DNA from 4 places in the Paenibacillus sp. Dod16 genome. Region 4 is predicted to be linked to each of the others. Evidence: riboswitches for the same ligand, from Rfam matches in the RefSeq annotation. Region 4 holds a riboswitch; each other region holds the start of a gene.

Region 1 (4,846 bases), on a different contig from region 4:
CTGCAGAGCCGTTTACTCCATTAGCCGTCTGCCCGGATGCAATCCCGCCAGACCAGCGCGGGGAGGGCATGCTCGAGGTCAGCTGTCCCTCCCGTATTTCCCATATATGTGTGGCGACCCGCTGCGCGATCTCCATTTCATGCGTCACCATGAGAATGGCGGTTCCCGCACGACGCAGCTTCTCGCACATCTCCAGAATCGCGAATGTATTCCGCGCATCCTGTCCGAAGGTCGGCTCATCCAGAAGCAGGACGGACGGCTGTCTTGCCATGGCCGTAGCCACGCTCAAGCGGCGCTTTTGGCCTGTCGACAGCTGGTACGGATGCCTGGCCTCCAAGCCATTCAATCCAAAACGTTCAAGACAGCGCTCGGCCTGCGCCTTCGCTTCCTCCGGCGGCACATGATCCACCAGCAGCGAGTAAACCACCTCATCGCCGATGCGCTCCGTCAGGAATTGAAGCTCCGGATTCTGAAACACGAATCCGATTTGGCGCAGCTGCTGCTCTCTCTTCTTCCGCACCTTCCTGCGTTTGCCCTGAATGACCTCTTCCCCGCAGAGCATATAGGTCCCTTCGGCGCGAAGCAGCCCCATCAAACTGAGCAGCAGCGAGCTTTTGCCTGCTCCGTTCGGCCCTACCACCGCAATGAATTGTCCCGGAAACACCTCGGCCGAAGGGAGAGTGATGACCGGTTTATCCCATCTCATTCCCCTGAAATTCGCCAGTTGAATGACAGACTCCCCACGTTGAGCATACGGCGGAGCAGCCTCATGCAGGAGATTACCCCGCTCATCGCCAAGCGCATCGACCGGAGCAAACAACTCTCTGCCCGCCCGGGTCTGCGCATAATCTTCCCATACGCCGGGATACCAGATTCCATAGGCTTGGAGTTCCCGCTCGAATTCTGCGAATATCGCTGCCGGAGGACCTTCGCCCAGAATCACGCCATCCGGGCTGAACAGCACGACACGATCCACGTATCTGGCCATTTCTTCGATCCGGTGCTCCACGATGATCAGTGTTCGCCCTTCCGATACGGCCTTCACCGCCGACCAGATTTGCTCCCTTCCTTCCGGGTCGAGCAAGGCAGATGGCTCGTCAAGGAACAGCACCTCCGGCTCCAGCAGCAGAGCCGAAGCCAGCGCTAACCTTTGCTTCATGCCTTGGGACAAATGCCCGATCGGCATATGAAGCTCCTCAAGATCAAGCCCCACCTCGCGGAGCGCCGCTTGCATCCGCTCCTTCATCTCATGGCGGGGGACACTTAGATTTTCCAGTACGAAAGCCAGCTCTTCATCCACGTACGGCATGCAGAACTGGGTATCCGGATCTTGGAATACATACCCCCAAGAGCGCGGAACCAGCTGCGACTCGCATTTCATCGGCACCTCCGTTGCGCGGGGAATCATCCCGCTAAGCACCTGCAGCAGCGTGGATTTGCCGCAGCCGCTCGGACCGAGCAGCAGCACCTTCTCCCCGCGGACAGCCGAGAAGGAGAGGTCTTTGAACATCAGTCGCTCCTCGCCCGGATACTTCAGACGCAATCCCTCCACATACACGGCCGGTTCCGAAACCATCTCAGCGGACTGAGCCGGAACCAGGCTAACCGTGGCATTAGACATGGCGCGGATCATCCAGTGCTTCGTAATCCTTCTTCGACGCAGGACGCAGCAGGGATGTGACGCCCGTGCGGTCCAAGGCTTTGGCCAGCAAGAGCATGAGCAGGCCTGCAATGACGGCACCGCTGAGTACCCGCATACCGTATTTGGCCAGGAACATCCACGTCTGCAGGTCATCGGTATAGCTGTAATAGAAGTCCATGATCATCGATCCGATGGCTGCGCCTGCTCCGGCAATCGCCAGCGTCCACGCCGAGGTGCTCCGATAACGGAACGCCGCGAATACCAATTCTGCCCCAAGTCCTTGAATGAGGCCATACAGCAGCAGAGTCAATCCCCAGCCGCTGCCAAACAGCACTTCCACGTGGGCAGCCGCCACTTCCGCAATGATGGCCACTCCCGGCTTACGGATTAGCAAGTAAGCAAGCGTGGCTGCAGCGAACCACATTCCGTATAACAACTCATCCGCTTCAAAGAACAGCGGTTTTAACAGATTGTAAACCGAACCCCAGAAGTGATAAATGACGCCAAGCACCAGCGATACCAACACCGTCACCAAAATATCGCTTAACCGCAGCCCTTTTCGGGGCTGAACCCCCAACTTCTCTTGCATAGATGTTCCCATAACCACACATTCCCCTCTCCACCTCTATTTTTGTATAAACACAACAAAAAACCGTCTGGAAAACGCGCAGACGGAAAAATAGGCCCTATGTAGGCAGGGTCGGATATTCTCTACGCTGGCATTACCCAGTTCAGATTAACGGTCAACAGCGGATAGCAGCTGCAATCTCAGCCTGATTCACTCAAGCCCCCGTATTCCCTATTCGGTTTCATGTTAATCTTAAAATACACATTCGTTCTCCAATTAGCAAGAACCTTTTTTCAAAAATGGCTATTTATTGATTTCCAGCTCATTCTATGTCAATATCAGAGTGATTGGCTTTTCCACCAACGTTTATTGCTGACACCTATGCACAAAGGAGAATGACATGGCTAAACAATTGCTGCGTCTGATGACTGAGCTGTCCTCCCGCAAGTGGCTGTCCCGAATCATGGGGCATTGTTCCCACAGCCGGCTGAGCCGTCATCTAATACCTGCATTCATACGAATTTATCAAATCCCGGCGCATGAAGCGGAGAAAGAAATCCACGAATACCGCTCACTGAACGAATTCTTTTCCCGCCGGTTAAAAATAGGCCTGCGCGCCATAGACGACACCGCCGATGCCATGGTAAGCCCCGTCGATGCCACGATTTCGGCGATGTGCGCCGTTAATGCCGGCACCATTCTGAGCGTCAAGGGACAGGATTATACCCTGAGCGAGCTGCTCGCCAAATCACCGAGAATGGAAAACTACATCAACGGTTATGCATTTGTATTGTATTTAAGCCCAACCGACTATCATCGCATTCATTCCCCGGTAACCGGTGTTCAGGCGGAAAGCGAGCATCTAAAGGGACGCGTTTACCCCGTGAACGATTTTGCGATGACCCATATCCGGCACGTGCTCAGCCGTAATGAGCGCCTCATTACCTATATTGCGCATGAGTTCGGCGAAGTTGCCGTCGTGAAGGTCGGAGCCATGAACGTGAGCAGCATCCGTTATGCTGACGAGAACGTGAAGAAATACGAGATCGGCGATGAACTCGCGTACTTTGAATTCGGCTCTACCGTCGTGCTTCTGACAGAGAACGGCACGTTTACTCCGCGCGGTGACCTGGAACCCGGCTCCAAGGTGAAGATGGGAGAGCTGCTTGGTTTGCTACACCCGTCCCCAACCAGAAAAGGGTAACGCCATTCACCTTACCAAGCTTCACCAAGCATCGCATGACAAGTTAAGGCCATGAATCATTCGCTGCATGAATGATTAACGCCTGTCCAGCATCCGATAAACGATCCGCTGAAACAGCCGATCCGGCAGCACGCCCTTGATCCATGCGGTCAGCCGCGTACCTCGGGGCAGCGTATAGCGGAACCTCGGTTTGGACATGGACGCAATGTTTGCCACAAGCCTGGCTACCTCCTGCGGATCCCCGCTTCCCCTGGCTGTCCGCTCGGAATAGTCCAGCACGCCCTTCAGCAGACCGCTGTAGGGTGATCCTTCCTTTACCGTAAGCTCCCCAAAACTTTTATTCCAGATCGGCGTGCCATAGGCACCGGGCTGGATCAGTACGACATCGATGCCAAAGGGCATCAACTCCATGGACAGGCTCTCACCAAACCCCTCCAGCGCAAATTTGGATGCCGCATAGGGACCAAAAGCCGACCACGCCGCTAATGCTGCTCATGAGAATGATTTTGGATCGTCCGGTCTTGCGCAGCAGCGGGAGCATATGCTGCGTTACCGATACGGTCCCGAATAAATTCGTCTCCAACTGCTTGCGCCAGACGCTGAGCGGTACTTCCTCCACCATGCCGCCTACCGCTTCGCCGGCGTTGTTCACCAGCACGTCCAATCGGCCGAACTTCTGCTCTAACTCCCAAGCAGCAGCCTTGACTTGTTCCTCCAAGCATATATCCAGCTGGAATACGTGAATGCGCTCGACAACGTCTGCTTGTTCGGCTCGGGTCATCAGCTCTGCAGCCGCCTCCGGCCTGCGCAGACCCGCTGCCACGTCATAGCCCGCTTTTGCCAACTCCAAGCTGATGAGCAGTCCGAACCCGCTCGACGCGCCCGTGATCAGCGCAACCTTTCCTGCTCCCGCCGTTACCACCGGATCACCGCTTGCTCCGCCAATGCCGCTCTCTCCGTCACACCCGTCACCCTTCCGTTATCCGAACTGCCTGTCCGGTCTCTTAAAACCCTGCGTTTAGCGCTTTATACATATCCCTAATATAACAAATTTTCGCAATGCCAACAGAGTCCCTATCCGTATATGCACCCTTTTACAACGTAATCAGACAGACTCCCTATTCCCATGTGCATCCATAAAATAGAACCACACAAAGTGGAGCCTATGCTCCGATGCTTATTCCAAATACTTTGCGGGGACCCCAATACAAAATGCCCCACAAAGTGGAGCCTATGCTCCGATTGCTTATTCCAAATACTTTGCGGGGACCCCAAAAACAAAATGCCCCACAAAGTGGAGCCTATGCTCCGATGCTTATTCCAAATACTTTGCGGGGACCCCAAAACATATCAAAAAAAGGGAGCCATTTATTTTATTGAAAGTTGGGGGAAGTTCATTAAAGCTAACAATAATAAGTGATTGTATATAATG
Region 2 (4,846 bases), on a different contig from region 4:
ACGCCTTTTCAGCTAAATAACGTATCCTCAGTCCGTTTGCCTCGAGCAAGTCGCACTAAAACTAGTAGTCGCATCAAGACCAGTACCACCAAGCCCAGCAGTACCACCAAGCCCAGCAGTAGTTCCAATACAGCAGTAGCAACAATACCAGCAGTAGCTCCAATAATAGCAGGCAGCACCAAGCCCAGCAGTAGCACCAATACAGCAGTAGCACCAATACAGCAGTAGCACCAATACAGCAGTAGCATCAATACCAGCAGTAGCACTAAGACCAGCAGTAGCCTAGAAGTAGCATCAATCCCAGTAGTTAGCACCAAGGCCACCTGTTAACGGACACCAGTTCCCTTATTTGCCTGATTCGCCTCCGATTCCTAAACTTAACGGACACAGGATCCCTTATTACCTCAATAAGGTGCCTATTTGTCATCATATTCTATGAATAACGTATCTGGTGTCCGTTAGCTCTCGAAAATTACGCCTTTTCAGCTAAATAACGTATCCTCAGTCCGCTTGCTTCGAGTAAGTGGCACTAAAACTAGTAGCCGCATCAAGACCAGTAGCACCAATCCCAGCAGTAGCACCAAATACCAGCAGTAGCATCAATACCAGCAGTAGCACCAAGATCAGCAGTAGCACCAAGATCAGCAGTAGCCTCAATACCTGCAGTTAGCATCAAGGCCCCTGTTAACGGACACCAGTTCCCTTATTTGCCTAATTCGATCCCAATTCTTAAAACTAACGGACACAGGATCCCTTATTACCGCAAAAAGGTGCCTATTTACCATCATATTCTAGAAATAGCGTATCTGGTGTCCGTTAGCTCTCGAAAATTACGCCTTTTCAGTTAAATAACGTATCCCCAGTACGCTTGCCCTCCGAGCAGTCGCACTAAGACTAGTAGCCGCATCAAGATCAGTAATAGCACCAAGCCCAGCAGTAACACCAATACAGCAGTAGCATCAATACCAACAGTAGCATCAATACCAGCAGTAGCACCAATCCCAGCAGTAGCACCAATCCCAGTAGCATCAATCCCAGTAGCATCAATCCCAGCAGTCGCACCAATCCCAGCAGTAGCATCAATCCCAGTAGCATCAATCCCAGCAGTCGCACCAATCCCAGCAGTCGCACCAATCCCAGCAGCAGCTACATACTCTGTGTTCACCCAGTTTCTACCTCTAAACCATAGCTACTCTGAGTTACCCGGTCCCTACATCGATCATAATCGACAGCCATCCACGCTACCCCCGGGAACCGAACCACCCATGTTCTCCCTGAAATAACGCTTTTGCTTCCCTTCACCTTGTTACGAAATCTTCACCACGATTTCCGCTCCGGCAACATAGGTCATTGCTTTCATGTAATCCGTGTCCTGGGCGCGTCGTTCCATCTCCTCGGGCGTCAGGTCCTCCAATCGCGTCTGAATCCACCATAAGTTGCCGAACGGGTCCCGTACCCGTCCCACCCGGTCGCCGAAGAACAAACTCGTTGGCTCCGTCACCGAGACGGCTCCTGCGGCGAGCGCTTGCTGGTAAGCAGCATCGCAATCCTCAACATATAAGCGGAGGTACGCCGGGCTATCCGGCCATTCCGGCTTCGCGTCAAACATCATGACGACGGCATCCCCGATTCGCACCTCGGCATGGCCGATGACACCATCGCCAACATAGACGCGGGCTAACTCTTCGGCTTGAAAAGCCTGCTCCAGGAATTCAATCAGCGCTGTGGAGTTTCTTGAGATAATCCATGGTGTCACGGAGGTGTAGCCATCCGGAATGGGGTTAACCGCTTTTGATGGGTTCGTCATAAATAAGCTCGCTCCTTTAAACTTCATTTTTTTGAATAACGTTTATGTACTCATTATGTAGGGGAATACATGACAACCCAGCGTCAGTGTTTCTGAAACAAGTGTTGGGTAGCCGGCGTTTTTTATTCGCGAAAGACCTCTGCCACCGTACAACATCATGATCCACCGATCACGGAAGATTTCGCTCGTGGGGTTCTGTCCGCGAACCGTTAACGTTTGACAGCATCTACAAACCTATGTACAGTATTAGACAAAAGAATAGGAAGTCCACTAGGGGAGCCGTTAGCGGCTGAGACAAGAGCGTATCTTGGACCCTTTGAACCTGATCTAGTTCGTACTAGCGTAGGAAAGTGGAGCCTTCGTATATAAGGTCTTGGTGCGTTTTTGGCGCACTCGGGCTTGTTGACGAAGCCGCTCCAGTTTTCGGGGTGGCTTTTTAGCGTTGCCTGGAAAGTCGTGTCTTATGGACTTCCTGCTCTTCAATATGTTGGAGGTGGGGACAAAAATGAGTTTTACGCAAGAGCTCCGTCAGCAGGCGGGAGGCATTTTTCAAGCAATCTTCGATCATCCCTTTGTAAAAGGTATTGCCGAGGGGAAACTGGCGCGGGAACAGCTGATCCACTATGTGAAGCAGGATTTTGAGTATTTGAACGCCTACATGCGGATTTACGGCATCGCCATATCCAAATCGACCAGCCGCGAAGAGATCGCAACCTTTAACGAACAAATCTCATTCATCCTGCATAGCGAGGTGCATCCGCATCAGAATTTTTGCGCAGCCGCCGGGGTGACTTACGAAGAGCTTCAAGGCTATCCGCTGGCTCCGTCCGCTCATCACTATATCCGTCATATGCTTACAGTGGCGCATGAGGGCAGTCTGGGCGAGATTATGGCCGTACTGCTGCCTTGCCCGTGGACCTACCTGGAGATTGGCCGCAAGCTGCTGGATGAAGTGAAGCCGGATGAATCCCATCCGTTCTACGACTGGATTTATTTCTACGGCAACCGGGGGGAAGACGCGACAGCCAAGTTCTGCAGCCGTGTCGATGAATGGGCGGAGCGTGCGACGGCAGCCGAGCGAGAACGGATGAAGGAGCATTTTATGCTGAGCTGCCAGCTGGAGTATATGTTTTGGGATATGGCTTATAAGCAGGAGGAATGGCCGGTGCCGCTGCAGGCTGCGGTGCTGTAAGGAGACCTAACTAGCTCATAAATTCCAATATAGCGAAGAGAGGCTGATTCATATGCATACATGGGAAAATGAAGTTTCGGCGCTTTTAACAAAGGTACGGCAGACGAGCCCCCTCGTTCACAACATGACGAACGTGGTGGTTACGAATTTTACGGCTAACGGCTTGTACGCGCTGGGCGCGTCGCCGGTCATGGCTTACGCGCCGGAGGAAGTGGCGGATATGGCCGCCATCGCAGGCGCGCTCGTATTGAACATCGGCACGCTGAATCGCGAGCTTGTGGATGCGATGATCATAGCCGGACAATCGGCGAACGCACAGGGCGTGCCGGTCCTGCTGGACCCGGTCGGTGCGGGAGCAACCCGTTTTCGGACGGAGTCGGCGCTGCGGATTCTAAGCGAGGTGAAGGTATCGCTCGTGCGCGGGAATGCGGCTGAAGTCGCTCACCTTGTCGGGGAGGCCCGCGAGATCAAAGGCGTAGACGCTGGCAACAGCACGGGCAGTGATCATGCCGAGCTGGCCGTGCGGGCTGCGCGCGGATTAGGCACGATCGTGGCCATTACCGGTGAAGAGGACGTGATTACCGATGGAATCGAAGTACGTATCATTACCGGCGGGGATGCTCTGCTCACGAAGGTGACCGGCGCAGGGTGCCTGCTGACCTCGGTGCTGGGTGCCTTTGCCGCAGTGGAAGCAAACCTGCTGCTTGCCGGTACGGCGGGCCTGGCCTTCTACGGGGCCGCGGCGGCGAGAGCTGCAGAGCGAACCGCGGACCAGGGACCGGGAAGCTTCCAGATTGCTTTCCTGGATGAGCTGGCAAAGCTTCATCCGGGCTCGCTGGAGGGCTATGCCGCTGTTCGGGAAGCGGAAGCGTCCACTGCAGGTGGCGCACGATGAGCAAGTCTCACGTTCCTCGGGCACTGACGATTGCGGGGTCTGACAGCGGCGGCGGTGCCGGCATTCAAGCCGATCTGAAAACCTTCCAGGAGCTTGGCGTATACGGCATGTCAGCGATTACGGCGATCACGGTGCAGAACACATTGGGGGTTCACGGCGTATATCCGCTGCCTCCCGAAGCAGCTGCGGAGCAGATTGAAGCGGTTGGCTCGGACCTCGGAGTCGATGCATTGAAGACAGGCATGCTGTTCAATGCCGAGATCATTCGACTGGCTGCTGACCGGATCCGGGCATTCGGCTGGGAGAAGGTCGTTGTGGATCCCGTGATGATCGCCAAGGGCGGAGCGGAGCTGCTGCAAAGCGAAGCAGTGCAGGCTTTAAGAGAGGACTTGCTGCCGCTGGCGTTAATTGTCACTCCCAATATACCGGAGGCCGAAGTATTGGCGGGGATGCGTATCCGCACGAAGGAAGATCGGAAGGAAGCGGCGAGACGTATCCAGGATCTGGGGCCCAAGATCGTTGTGATCAAAGGCGGCCATGACGAGGGAATGACCGGCGGCGGTGAAGTTGCGGATCACGAAAGAGACAGGGGATCAGCTATGGCGGCGGGTACGCAGCAGGAAGAGTTGTCTCAGTCCGAAAGTACGTATCGCCAAATAAGAACCGCCAGCCATAACGGGGAGTTTTATGAGGGACGCTCCCCCATGATCAAGAACGATGACAGATTCGGTAATCCCGACAGTCCTCCAGTCATGGACCTCGTATACGATGGTATCGCCTTTACAGAATTATATGGACAAAGAATTCATACCGTTCATACGCATGGTACCGGCTGTACTTTCTCTGCCGCGATTACCGCAGGCCTGGCCAAAGGCTTGAGTGCATTCGATGCCATTCAGAACGGGCGCACATTCATCCAGGCGGCCATTGAGGACGGCTTAAACCTGGGACA
Region 3 (4,846 bases), on a different contig from region 4:
GAGCGAATACAAATGCCACAAGCATTTTGATAAGCGGTCCGCTTGTCGTGAAGACAAGCATGGCTACCAATATCCCCAGTCTGGCAGAGTCCATCGTACCTGCCGTGGTGGGCGATACGAACTTATTGCGGCTGAGCTGCTGCATGATCAATCCGCAGATGCTCATGCTGACACCCGCCAATATGAGACTGACAAGCCTAGGAATCCGGCTGACAAGCATAATATGCTGTTGTTGTTCTGTCATCGAGAACAATTGCAGTGGCGAGATATCCTTAACTCCAATAAATAATGAGATTATCGAGAGTACCACAACGGCTGCAAATAAGTATCTAATCTTCATGGCTCTTCCTTCTATGCGTATGTCTCTAAATACCCGGGATCATGCAATTTTCGTCACCATTCTCATTGAGATTGATTATCAATCGCGTTCTGATATGCATTATATCATCCTCATTCTGGCTCGACAAGTATAATTGAGAATCAAAATCAATTAAATTGTTCATACAAGTATATTTTGTTCATGAATTGTTCATAATATGAAGTTAGGTGGAGACATAGCTTATATCCTCAGGACAGAATCACACTTTGGTTAAATCTCCCTTTAATGCAGCTTCTGCAATGATGAGACTTCTCTAAAAACGACTGTTTCAATTCTTATTAAATGGATAAGAAAAATTATATAAAGTCGTTGACAATTCCTCTAAGTTATATTAATATCCTAACAGAATTATTATTTCTAACTAAACGTAAGTTAGTGTGGAATAATAATTGGTTTTATGGCTAATAACGTAAAATGCATATTTGCTTGTAGTAAGGGACATCTTCTAATCAGGCGTATGCAAATTCGATTACACCAGGAGGTTTTTTTTCAATGTCTAAAGATTTTTCAGCTGCACTCAAAAATCGCCGTTCTTATTACGGGATTAGCAAAGAATCCGTTATCTCGGACGAGCGTATTCAGGAAATCGTAAACGAAGCGGTTAAGTATACTCCGTCTTCTTTCAACTCCCAAAGTGCACGCGTCGTTGTATTGCTTGGCGAACAGCACGATAAACTGTGGAACATCACGGAAGGCATCCTGAAGGAAGTTGTTGGCGATGAAGAAGCATTCAAATCCACTGCCGACAAAATGGCTTCATTCCGCGCTGGTTACGGTACGGTACTGTTCTTCGAGGACAATAACGTCATTGCGGGGCTGCAACAAAGCTTTGCCGCTTATGCCGACAATTTCCCGGTTTGGTCCAACCAATCCAACGGCATGCTGCAATTTGTAGTATGGACATCCCTTGAAGCAGAAGGTCTGGGCGCATCCCTGCAGCACTACAACCCGCTGATCGACGAAAAAGTAAAAGCCGAATGGAACGTCCCGGAAAGCTGGAAGCTGATTGCTCAAATGCCTTTCGGTAAGCCGGTTGCTGAACCAGGCGAAAAAGAATTTGCACCGCTTGAAGATCGCGTGAAAGTATATAACTAATCAAACAGATGAAAAAAGCCGCCTCCCTAAGTTCCTGCAAATGGGACAGGCGGTTTTTTTTATAATGGGCAAAGATTGAAAAACCGATGGCAAAACGATACAATTACACAGGTAAGAACCCTCGAACTTCTACGGTAACATGAAGCTCCGGGGCAAATCTTGCGGTAACCAACTACATAAGATATTGGCTGTACTAGGGGTGCCATGTGCTGAGAGACGGCGGGCTGCCGTTAACCCTTATCACCCGATCTAGGTCATACTAGCGTGGGGAAGTGTAGCATTTATGTTTATTTCTTTTCGTAGGCATAACTGCACCTTCTTCATGGGGTGCGGTTTTTTTGCGTGGACTTATATAATGGGGAGGAAATGAAAATGAATGAGCTTGTTTGCGGAACCAGCCGGATCGTCGGATGCCGGTTCTCGGTATTTCCCATGACAGACCGGTTTGTGGAGGTCATCCTGGGCGCTCTACAATCTGTGGATGCGGGAAAGGTGTGGATTCAGACAGACGATGTGAGCACTTGTATTCGTGGACGTGCAGAGCATGTCTTTGATGTTACAAGAGCGATATTCGCCCATGCTGCGGCGAGTGGCGTGCACACTGTTTTTAATGGCACTTATTCCATTGGCTGCCCCGGAGATACGGACGCCGATGTATATATGACTGAGGATTCAACCCGCTTGAACAACGACATCGGAGAACATGCCGATATGGAGACTGCCTGCCAATTCGCTCTTTACCCCATGGGTACGGACAACTACATGGATGTCATCTACAGTGAAGTAAATCGTGCGAAGGCAGCCGGTACGTTCGCCGGAAGCATTCATTACGCCAGCCGGTTGGACGGATCCTTATCCCGGGTGTTCGGGTCTCTTGAAGAGGCGTTTTTGCATGCGATCCAATCCGACAGCAGCCATCTGGTCATGACTGCAGTGGTGTCCGCTCACAGCCCCTCGGTTAAAGCCGCATCGAATTGAGTTCGATTGAGGCAGACAAAAGCCCGGCATGCGCCGGGCTTTTCTGTCACTACTGCCAAGAATCTTGACGGTTTAAACCCAAGCACTCAAGATGATTACGAGCAGGATAAAGAGAACCAAAATAATTCCTACTGAATTGCCATATTCACCGCCGCCATATACTCCGCTCATGAAGATCCCCTCCTGGATTTAAAGTATGCCGTGATGTAATCACACTATTATAGTATTTCCTGCGCCTTGCTAGCGTCACGGCTAATGTACCTCTCTTTATCTATTGGCATCGATATTTTATTCCTCATAACCGATGAGAAGTTTCCCTCCGTACGGACGGAGCATTTCCTCGGTAAATGCCATTAGAACAGAAGGATCATCTTGGCGATACATCGCCGCGAGCGCTGTTTCCAATCGCTCTCCTAAAATTGTGTCAAAGCGGTTAAACAGGCGGAACAGCGTTTTCCCTTCACCCGTCCACTCCCGGTTCACCCTAAGTACAAAATCACAGAGAATCGCGGCTATTTTGTGCACCGTAAACCATTTTTCACCATCGCTTCGGGGACTCTTCAAGTCCAGCATGTACTCGGTTAGCACATAACGGTAGTCGTTAATATCGGTTATCGTCAAGGGCAGAGGTCCGTAATCCAAATCGCTTTGGGCTTCCGTCCGCACCTCTTCCCCCTCGGGCATAAGGCGCAGCACCGTCCCTTCTGCGATCATCCGCTGAAATGACGGATTCGCCGCGATCACTCCCTCGTCAAAATATTCGCGATAGGAGGATAAAGACAATATAAAGATTTCCGCGATCCATCCATGCGCCTCTATCGTCCTCCTGCTGAAATCATGACCCTCTCGTTCAAGGACCATAATGTCCAAATCGGATTGTTCATTATATTCGCCTCTGCTCGCGCTGCCGCCAAGCACGGCAAGCAAACAGTCGGGATAATCGTGTTGAATGACGCGTTCCGCTGCCTCTACCGGTTCCATCCTCATGACGTTTCCTCCATTATGACTCTGATCCTCCCGAAAAAAGGGCTCAAAATATCTAATTCAGCTAAAACCCTAAACGTACCTGAATCATATGGTAAATAAACGATTACCCTCATGTTGATGACAAGGGAAGAAGGGATAGATGAGATGAACTACATTCATATGCTCTCTAAATTAGGCATGGGCAGTGCCCACCCGGGAGGATTCGAGGCAACCCTCAGAATGCTGAAGAATTATCCCATTCAACCGGGCAGCCGCATTCTGGAGGTGGGGTGCGGAACTGGCAGAACCGCATGCCATCTTTCGGAGATGGGGTATCAAGTGACAGCTATTGATCTGAACGAAAATATGATCAAAAAAGCACGAGCACGAGCCGAAGCGATGGAAATCGACGTGCAGTTCCATCAAGCCGATGTATGCGCATTGCCTTTCGAGGACAACCAATTTGATCTGATCATGGCTGAGTCTGTTACCGTATTTACGGATACTTCGAAATCGCTGCCCGAATATTACCGCGTTCTGGATCGCGGAGGCGTCCTGCTGGACAGAGAATTACTGCTAGATAAACCCATGCCGGAAGCAAAGCTTCAGGAACTGCTCGAATTCTTCGGAATACCTAATCTGATGATGAGAGAAGAATGGACGGAATCCCTCTTGGCTTGCGGGTTTAAACAGGAAGAAATTCTGGAGTACAACCACTTCAATGAGCAGTTAAAGGAAGAGCAGACACGTCATCTGGATACATTTGAACAGCGTGATAAAGGACTCCTGTTCGATGTTGCGCTCTGGGAAACGCTGTTCAAGCATGACCGCATGATTCTGGATAATACCGATTATCTCGCTTCCGCCTTATTCCGGGCAGTAAAATAAACCTTTTCATATCTGTGCATCAAGTGGGGATTCGCATATTTGCTACGTGTCCCCTCTCCCTCCTCAACTTCAGTTCTTTCGACCTAATCCAACACTTTTTGTCAATTCGTCCTATCTAGTTTTGCCCGTCGATGCTATAATCATGGTAAATATATCCTATGTTATTGAGGAGGACTCATTCTTATGGCATGGTTCAACAGACTCCCTATCTCACGAAAAATTACTGCAGCCTGTTTTCTCATCGCCGCTTTGTTTGCGGTTCCAATGCTGCTTGCATTTATTCTAATGGGTAAAGCAATCATTGGCGTGGTCATCGTGGTGGTACTAACCGGTCTTACTTTTCCTCTTTCTCGTCTTATTGAGAAAACGCTTACTAACTCCTTTGCGGAAATCTCCAGCGTTTCTGCCAAAATCGCTAAAGGCGACTTCACCTTCCAGGTTGAAGAGGTTGGGGGCATGAACGATCTCAGCAGAACATTCAACAGCATGGTGGACAAGCTTCGTAAAATATTGCAGGAAACCTCGGATATTACGCGTCAG
Region 4 (4,846 bases):
ATGTCCACCCAAAGGTTTCCCCATACTGCCTCATGGGCAAGACCCTGAAGCTCAGGCTTGATGAAATATTCCCACCCTACTGTCATGACGGCAATGCCAACAATCACGATATCCAGCATAAACCGGAGCCCCCGAAACGATCCTTGAACATGCCGGAATAAATAAATGAGAGAACTTGCGAACAGAATGAGTTCAAGTCCCCAGAATAAGTGGGTTAGGATCGGCGAGAAAGCGCTCTCTTTTTCAAACCAAACATAACAAGCGTGAATGATTCGTGCCGCTGCATCCCCCATTAATCCGAGACTCACAATAAGCCAAAACCTGCGAAGATGAACCTCATAACGCCGACTAATCCGCATTAAATAAACGGAGGCGGCTGCAGGAGGAATAATGACTAGAACACGCTGAAGCGATAAAGCCTCAGGCATCCACAGAGCAATCATAATCTGAATGAATGCATATATCATGGCGAGTCGAATCCACAGATGATCTGCTGGAGTTGGACTCATAAGCATTCCTCCTCGGCCAAAAGGTAAGCTGGATCACTTTCATATGTTAGGTCTTTTGAATTAATCTTTCTATTTCTCATGATACTTTTTACCCACCCAAAAGTAAAGATGAGGAAATGAAAGAAAAATCATCTGTATCAGCCCCTGCATGAACACAACTCCCACTTGACGTATAGGGATTATGTGATAATATTTCAGTCATATCTCATATGGATCGGAAAGGGTGTTGAACCATGTCAAAGAAACGATTAGATCATGTTGGTATTGTTGTCCGGGACCTAGAAGCTACAATCGCCTTCTATACATCCGTAGTCGGACTAGAACTAAAGGATCGCCTGACCCATACGAATGGCGTCATCCAGCTGGCGTTCCTCGGATTTAACGGCAGCAACGAGACGGAAGTCGAGCTTATTCAGGGATACAGCGACACGCTGCCAGCGGAGGGCACCGTTCATCATTTTGCAGTCAGCACGGATAACATTGAAGAGGAATATGCCCGGGTTCAAGGACTTGACGTTCCTCACTTGGACGAGGAGATCGTGACGCTCCCGAATGGTTTCCGTTATTTCTTCGTGCATGGTCCCGAAGGGGAATGGATTGAGTTCTTCCAGCGCTAACCTCTACGTAGAAGCCTTTTTCAAATACTTTATCTCGTGAAAGGTTCATAGGATCAATTAATCCTTCCCATTGCATAAGTGTTCTAAGCAAAGACCTGCCTCGTTCATACCTCTTCGAACTAGACAGGTCTGGTGTGTTAGGACTATAATAGCGGATGTAATGATCGAAACTTCATAAATACCGGGGGAGCTGGGATATGGCCGGCTGAGAGTGTATCCGATATGATACTGACCCTTACACCTGATCTGGGTAATGCCAGCGTAGGAAGCCCATGTTTGCGGCAGCTATTTATTTGCCGTGGTATACACTTACGCCGTCATGCGTCCTGATATCATCAGGGCGTTTTTTTTGTGGAGTTGCGAGGTAATAGAAAGAGAACTCAAAGGAGAGAAGAAACGATGAAGAAGGGAAGATGGATTCCGCTGCTTCTCGCTTGCGTCCTGCTTATGGTCGCGTCCGGATGCGGTACAAACGGACAGAACAAGAAGACAGGTGCCGAAGGCGAAGGCAGTCAGACTTCCGAGAAACTCCGTGACGTGCAGCTGATGCTCGATTGGTCCGCCAATACGAATCACACCGGCCTGTATGCAGCGAAGGAGCTTGGGTATTATGAGGAAGAAGGGCTTAATGTCCAGATCGTCCAGCCGGGAGCAGGCGGTACGGATACACTGGTCGCATCCGGAAACGTGCCGTTTGGCATCAGTTATCAGGAAGGCGTAACGCTGGCCAGAACCCAAGGCTTGCCGCTCGTTTCCATTGCAGCGATCATTCAGCATAATACGTCCGGCTTTGCCGCCCCCAAGGACAAAGGCATCGTGAAGGCAGGCGATTTTGAAGGAAAATCCTATGGCGGCTGGGGCTCGCCTGTGGAGGAGGCCGTCATGAAATCCATCATGGAGATCGATGGCGCCGATGTCAGCAAGGTGAATATGGTCAATATGGGCGATGCTGATTATTTTACGGCCGTCAAACGCGACATTGATTTTGCCTGGATCTTCTATGCTTGGACGGGGATTGAAGCTGAGCTTCGCAATGAACCGCTTGACATGATTTATGTGAAGGACTACTCCGAGCAGCTTGATTATTACACACCAGTGATCGTGACGAACGAGAAGCTGATCCAGGAGGACCCCGAGCTTATCAAAGCGTTCATGCGGGCGACTTCAAAAGGATACGACTATGCGATTCAACATCCTGAAGATGCCGCAGCTCTGCTTACGAAGGCGGTTCCTGACCTGGATGCCGAACTGGTTCTCGCCAGCCAGAAATGGTTGAGCCCCCGTTATCAGGATGATGCATCCCGCTGGGGCGAACAGAAAGCCGAAGTATGGTCGGGATATGCAGACTGGATGTTTGAGCGTAAGCTGCTGGAGAAGGAACTTGACGCGGACCGCGCATTCACCAATGATTTTTTACCGGAGCAGCCATAAGGCTATTTTTATTTAAAAAGAAGAAAGTCGGCCTTTGCAAAAGGCTGCCTTTCTTCCAATACATTATAGCTTGCACGAAAGGATGAGTTTACATGGCGAATACACTTTTGAGCATTCAAGTGATACCGAGAACGCCAAACGGGGCCGACAGCATCCCTTATGTAGATGAAGCGATTAAGGTCATTCAGGAATCAGGCGTGAAATACGAGGTTCATGCACTCGAAACGACCATGGAAGGTGAGCTCGCCGAGCTGCTCAAGATCGTGGAGCGCATGCATGAAGCGCTGGTGAATGCGGGAAGTCCCAGCATCATATCCCAAGTTAAAATCGCTCATCATCCCAGCGGCATCAGCATGGATAAGCTGACTGAGAAATACCGTCCATGAGAAGCTGGTGGAGTTCGGTTTGGCCGCCCGTTGTGGCGGTCCTCTTCTTTTTGGTGGTATGGCAGGCCGCAGTATCTATATTCGACATTGAACCTTTTATTCTGCCTGCGCCGACGGCCATCGGGCATGAGGCCGTTACCGGAGCTTCCGGTCTCTTCCAGCATACAGCGGCCACCCTGCAATTAACCTTGGTCGGATTTATGATCGGTACGGCGATCGGCCTAGTCATCTCGCTGGCACTGCACATGGTTCCTTTTCTCAAAACCGCTCTTTATCCACTTCTTATTCTTAGCCAGAATGTGCCGACAATCGCCCTAGCCCCGCTTCTCATGATTTGGTTCGGCTTCGGCATGCTGCCCAAGGTTATCGTGATTACGCTGGTCTGCTTCTTCCCCGTCGCTGTTGCGGCACTGGACGGACTGGCCCGTACTGACCGAACCATGATGAACTACATGCAGATGGCGGGGGCTACCTCTTGGCAAATTTTCAGCAAGCTGGAGCTGCCGCATGCCCTTCCCTCCATCTTCTCCGGGATTCGAATTGCGGCCACCTATTCGGTCATGGGTGCGGTTATCGGGGAATGGATCGGCTCGGACCGGGGAATCGGTTACTACATGATGCTGCAAAAATCCGGCTACCGCACGGATCGGGTGTTTGTTGCCATCCTGGTCATCGTCCTGCTCAGCCTGCTGATGGTGCTGCTGATCACTCTGCTGGAGAAGCGGCTCATCCGCTGGAATCGAAAAGGTTGAGTCTCCGTGAATAGACGTAACGAATCTTATATGATAGGAGGCCATTTGTCGATATGACACATCAAGTACCCCTGACGGTCCAGGACGGGGCTGACCCGTCGGCTGCGTCGGTCTCAACCGCACCTGCCCTCGAGGTTCGCACCCTTCGAAAAACCTTCCGCGACCGGCGCAGCGAAGTGCATGTGCTGGATGGCCTTTCGCTTCAAGTACAACCCGGGGAATTCGTCTCCTTAATCGGTCCCTCAGGCAGCGGAAAGAGCACTCTCTTCCATATCATTGGGGGGTTAACAGCTCCGGATGCAGGCTCTGTCCTCATGGACGGTCAGGACGTGACCGGGGAAAAAGGCCGCATCGCCTATATGCCTCAACAGCCGGCCCTATTCCCTTGGCGTACGGTGGAGGACAATGTGCTCCTTCCCGAGGAGCTGAGAGGCACCTCGAAAGCCGCTGCCAGGGAACATGCCCGCAGCTGGATGGAACGCGCCGGACTCAGCGGCTTCGAAAAGGCCTATCCGCACACCCTCTCTGGCGGAATGCAGCAGCGGGCGGCTTTTCTTCGCGCACTGATGAGTCCGCAGGAAGTTATGTGCCTGGACGAACCGTTCAGTGCATTGGATGCGTTAACGCGCAGCGATATGCAGCGCTGGCTGCTCGATATCTGGGAGGATACGCGCCGTTCGGTGCTGATGATTACCCATCATATCGAGGAGGCGCTGCTCCTCTCGGACAGTATCTATATCCTATCAGCACGGCCCGGAACCATCTTGAAACGGGTAGAAGTCCCTTTCTCCCGCCCGCGCCGGGAAAACATCCTGATGGATCCGTCCTTCATCGCATTAAAAACCGAAATTTCCGCCATCATGCGGGAAGAACAGCACAAGCGCTGACCGATGAAGGCCAGCGTAATACATACATCCATGATGGGCAAAGCGCTTCGTGGAAGCTTGCAAGCGAGGAGATGTAACCATGAAATCATTCATGCAGAATGAAGCGAATTCCCCCCTGATCGACACTCATATTCATCTGGACAGTTATTCGTTATCCGATCAACAAGCAATTCTCGCGGACATCCGCCATCATGAGGTTCAATCCGTCATCTCTGTCTCCATGCATCTGACTTCCTGCAAGCGAAACCTGGAGCTGGCCAGGCA

What was found. Region 4 has a riboswitch for thiamine pyrophosphate ahead of ACPV3A_RS04555 (ABC transporter substrate-binding protein). Riboswitches for the same ligand answer to the same signal wherever they lie in the genome.
Region 1: another riboswitch for thiamine pyrophosphate. It lies ahead of ACPV3A_RS07100 (ECF transporter S component); the one in region 4 lies ahead of ACPV3A_RS04555 (ABC transporter substrate-binding protein).
Region 2: another riboswitch for thiamine pyrophosphate. It lies ahead of tenA (thiaminase II); the one in region 4 lies ahead of ACPV3A_RS04555 (ABC transporter substrate-binding protein).
Region 3: another riboswitch for thiamine pyrophosphate. It lies ahead of ACPV3A_RS15390 (YkoF family thiamine/hydroxymethylpyrimidine-binding protein); the one in region 4 lies ahead of ACPV3A_RS04555 (ABC transporter substrate-binding protein).

Annotation. Positions count from the first base shown of each region.
Region 1 is NZ_JBNDYG010000006.1:159-5,004, reverse strand. Features, by position in the region: gene ACPV3A_RS07105 (ABC transporter ATP-binding protein) at 1-1,621, opposite strand, end outside; gene ACPV3A_RS07100 (ECF transporter S component) at 1,614-2,243, opposite strand; TPP riboswitch at 2,334-2,446, opposite strand; gene asd (archaetidylserine decarboxylase) at 2,611-3,414, shown strand; partial or broken gene ACPV3A_RS07090 (SDR family oxidoreductase) at 3,490-4,336, opposite strand.
Region 2 is NZ_JBNDYG010000007.1:85,875-90,720, reverse strand. Features, by position in the region: gene ACPV3A_RS08115 (hypothetical protein) at 9-323, opposite strand; gene ACPV3A_RS08110 (hypothetical protein) at 845-1,165, opposite strand; gene ACPV3A_RS08105 (VOC family protein) at 1,307-1,807, opposite strand; TPP riboswitch at 2,070-2,173, shown strand; gene tenA (thiaminase II) at 2,313-2,999, shown strand; gene thiM (hydroxyethylthiazole kinase) at 3,052-3,894, shown strand; gene thiD (bifunctional hydroxymethylpyrimidine kinase/phosphomethylpyrimidine kinase) at 3,891-4,846, shown strand, end outside.
Region 3 is NZ_JBNDYG010000018.1:56,752-61,597, reverse strand. Features, by position in the region: gene ACPV3A_RS15400 (ABC transporter permease) at 1-340, opposite strand, end outside; gene ACPV3A_RS15395 (nitroreductase family protein) at 872-1,474, shown strand; TPP riboswitch at 1,660-1,762, shown strand; gene ACPV3A_RS15390 (YkoF family thiamine/hydroxymethylpyrimidine-binding protein) at 1,847-2,452, shown strand; gene ACPV3A_RS15385 (YjcZ family sporulation protein) at 2,525-2,623, opposite strand; gene ACPV3A_RS15380 (nucleotidyltransferase domain-containing protein) at 2,741-3,439, opposite strand; gene ACPV3A_RS15375 (class I SAM-dependent methyltransferase) at 3,584-4,306, shown strand; gene ACPV3A_RS15370 (methyl-accepting chemotaxis protein) at 4,490-4,846, shown strand, end outside.
Region 4 is NZ_JBNDYG010000004.1:132,552-137,397, reverse strand. Features, by position in the region: gene ACPV3A_RS04565 (diguanylate cyclase domain-containing protein) at 1-509, opposite strand, end outside; gene ACPV3A_RS04560 (VOC family protein) at 743-1,126, shown strand; TPP riboswitch at 1,300-1,411, shown strand; gene ACPV3A_RS04555 (ABC transporter substrate-binding protein) at 1,526-2,557, shown strand; gene ACPV3A_RS04550 (MTH1187 family thiamine-binding protein) at 2,650-2,943, shown strand; gene ACPV3A_RS04545 (ABC transporter permease) at 2,940-3,695, shown strand; gene ACPV3A_RS04540 (ABC transporter ATP-binding protein) at 3,749-4,582, shown strand; gene ACPV3A_RS04535 (TatD family hydrolase) at 4,662-4,846, shown strand, end outside.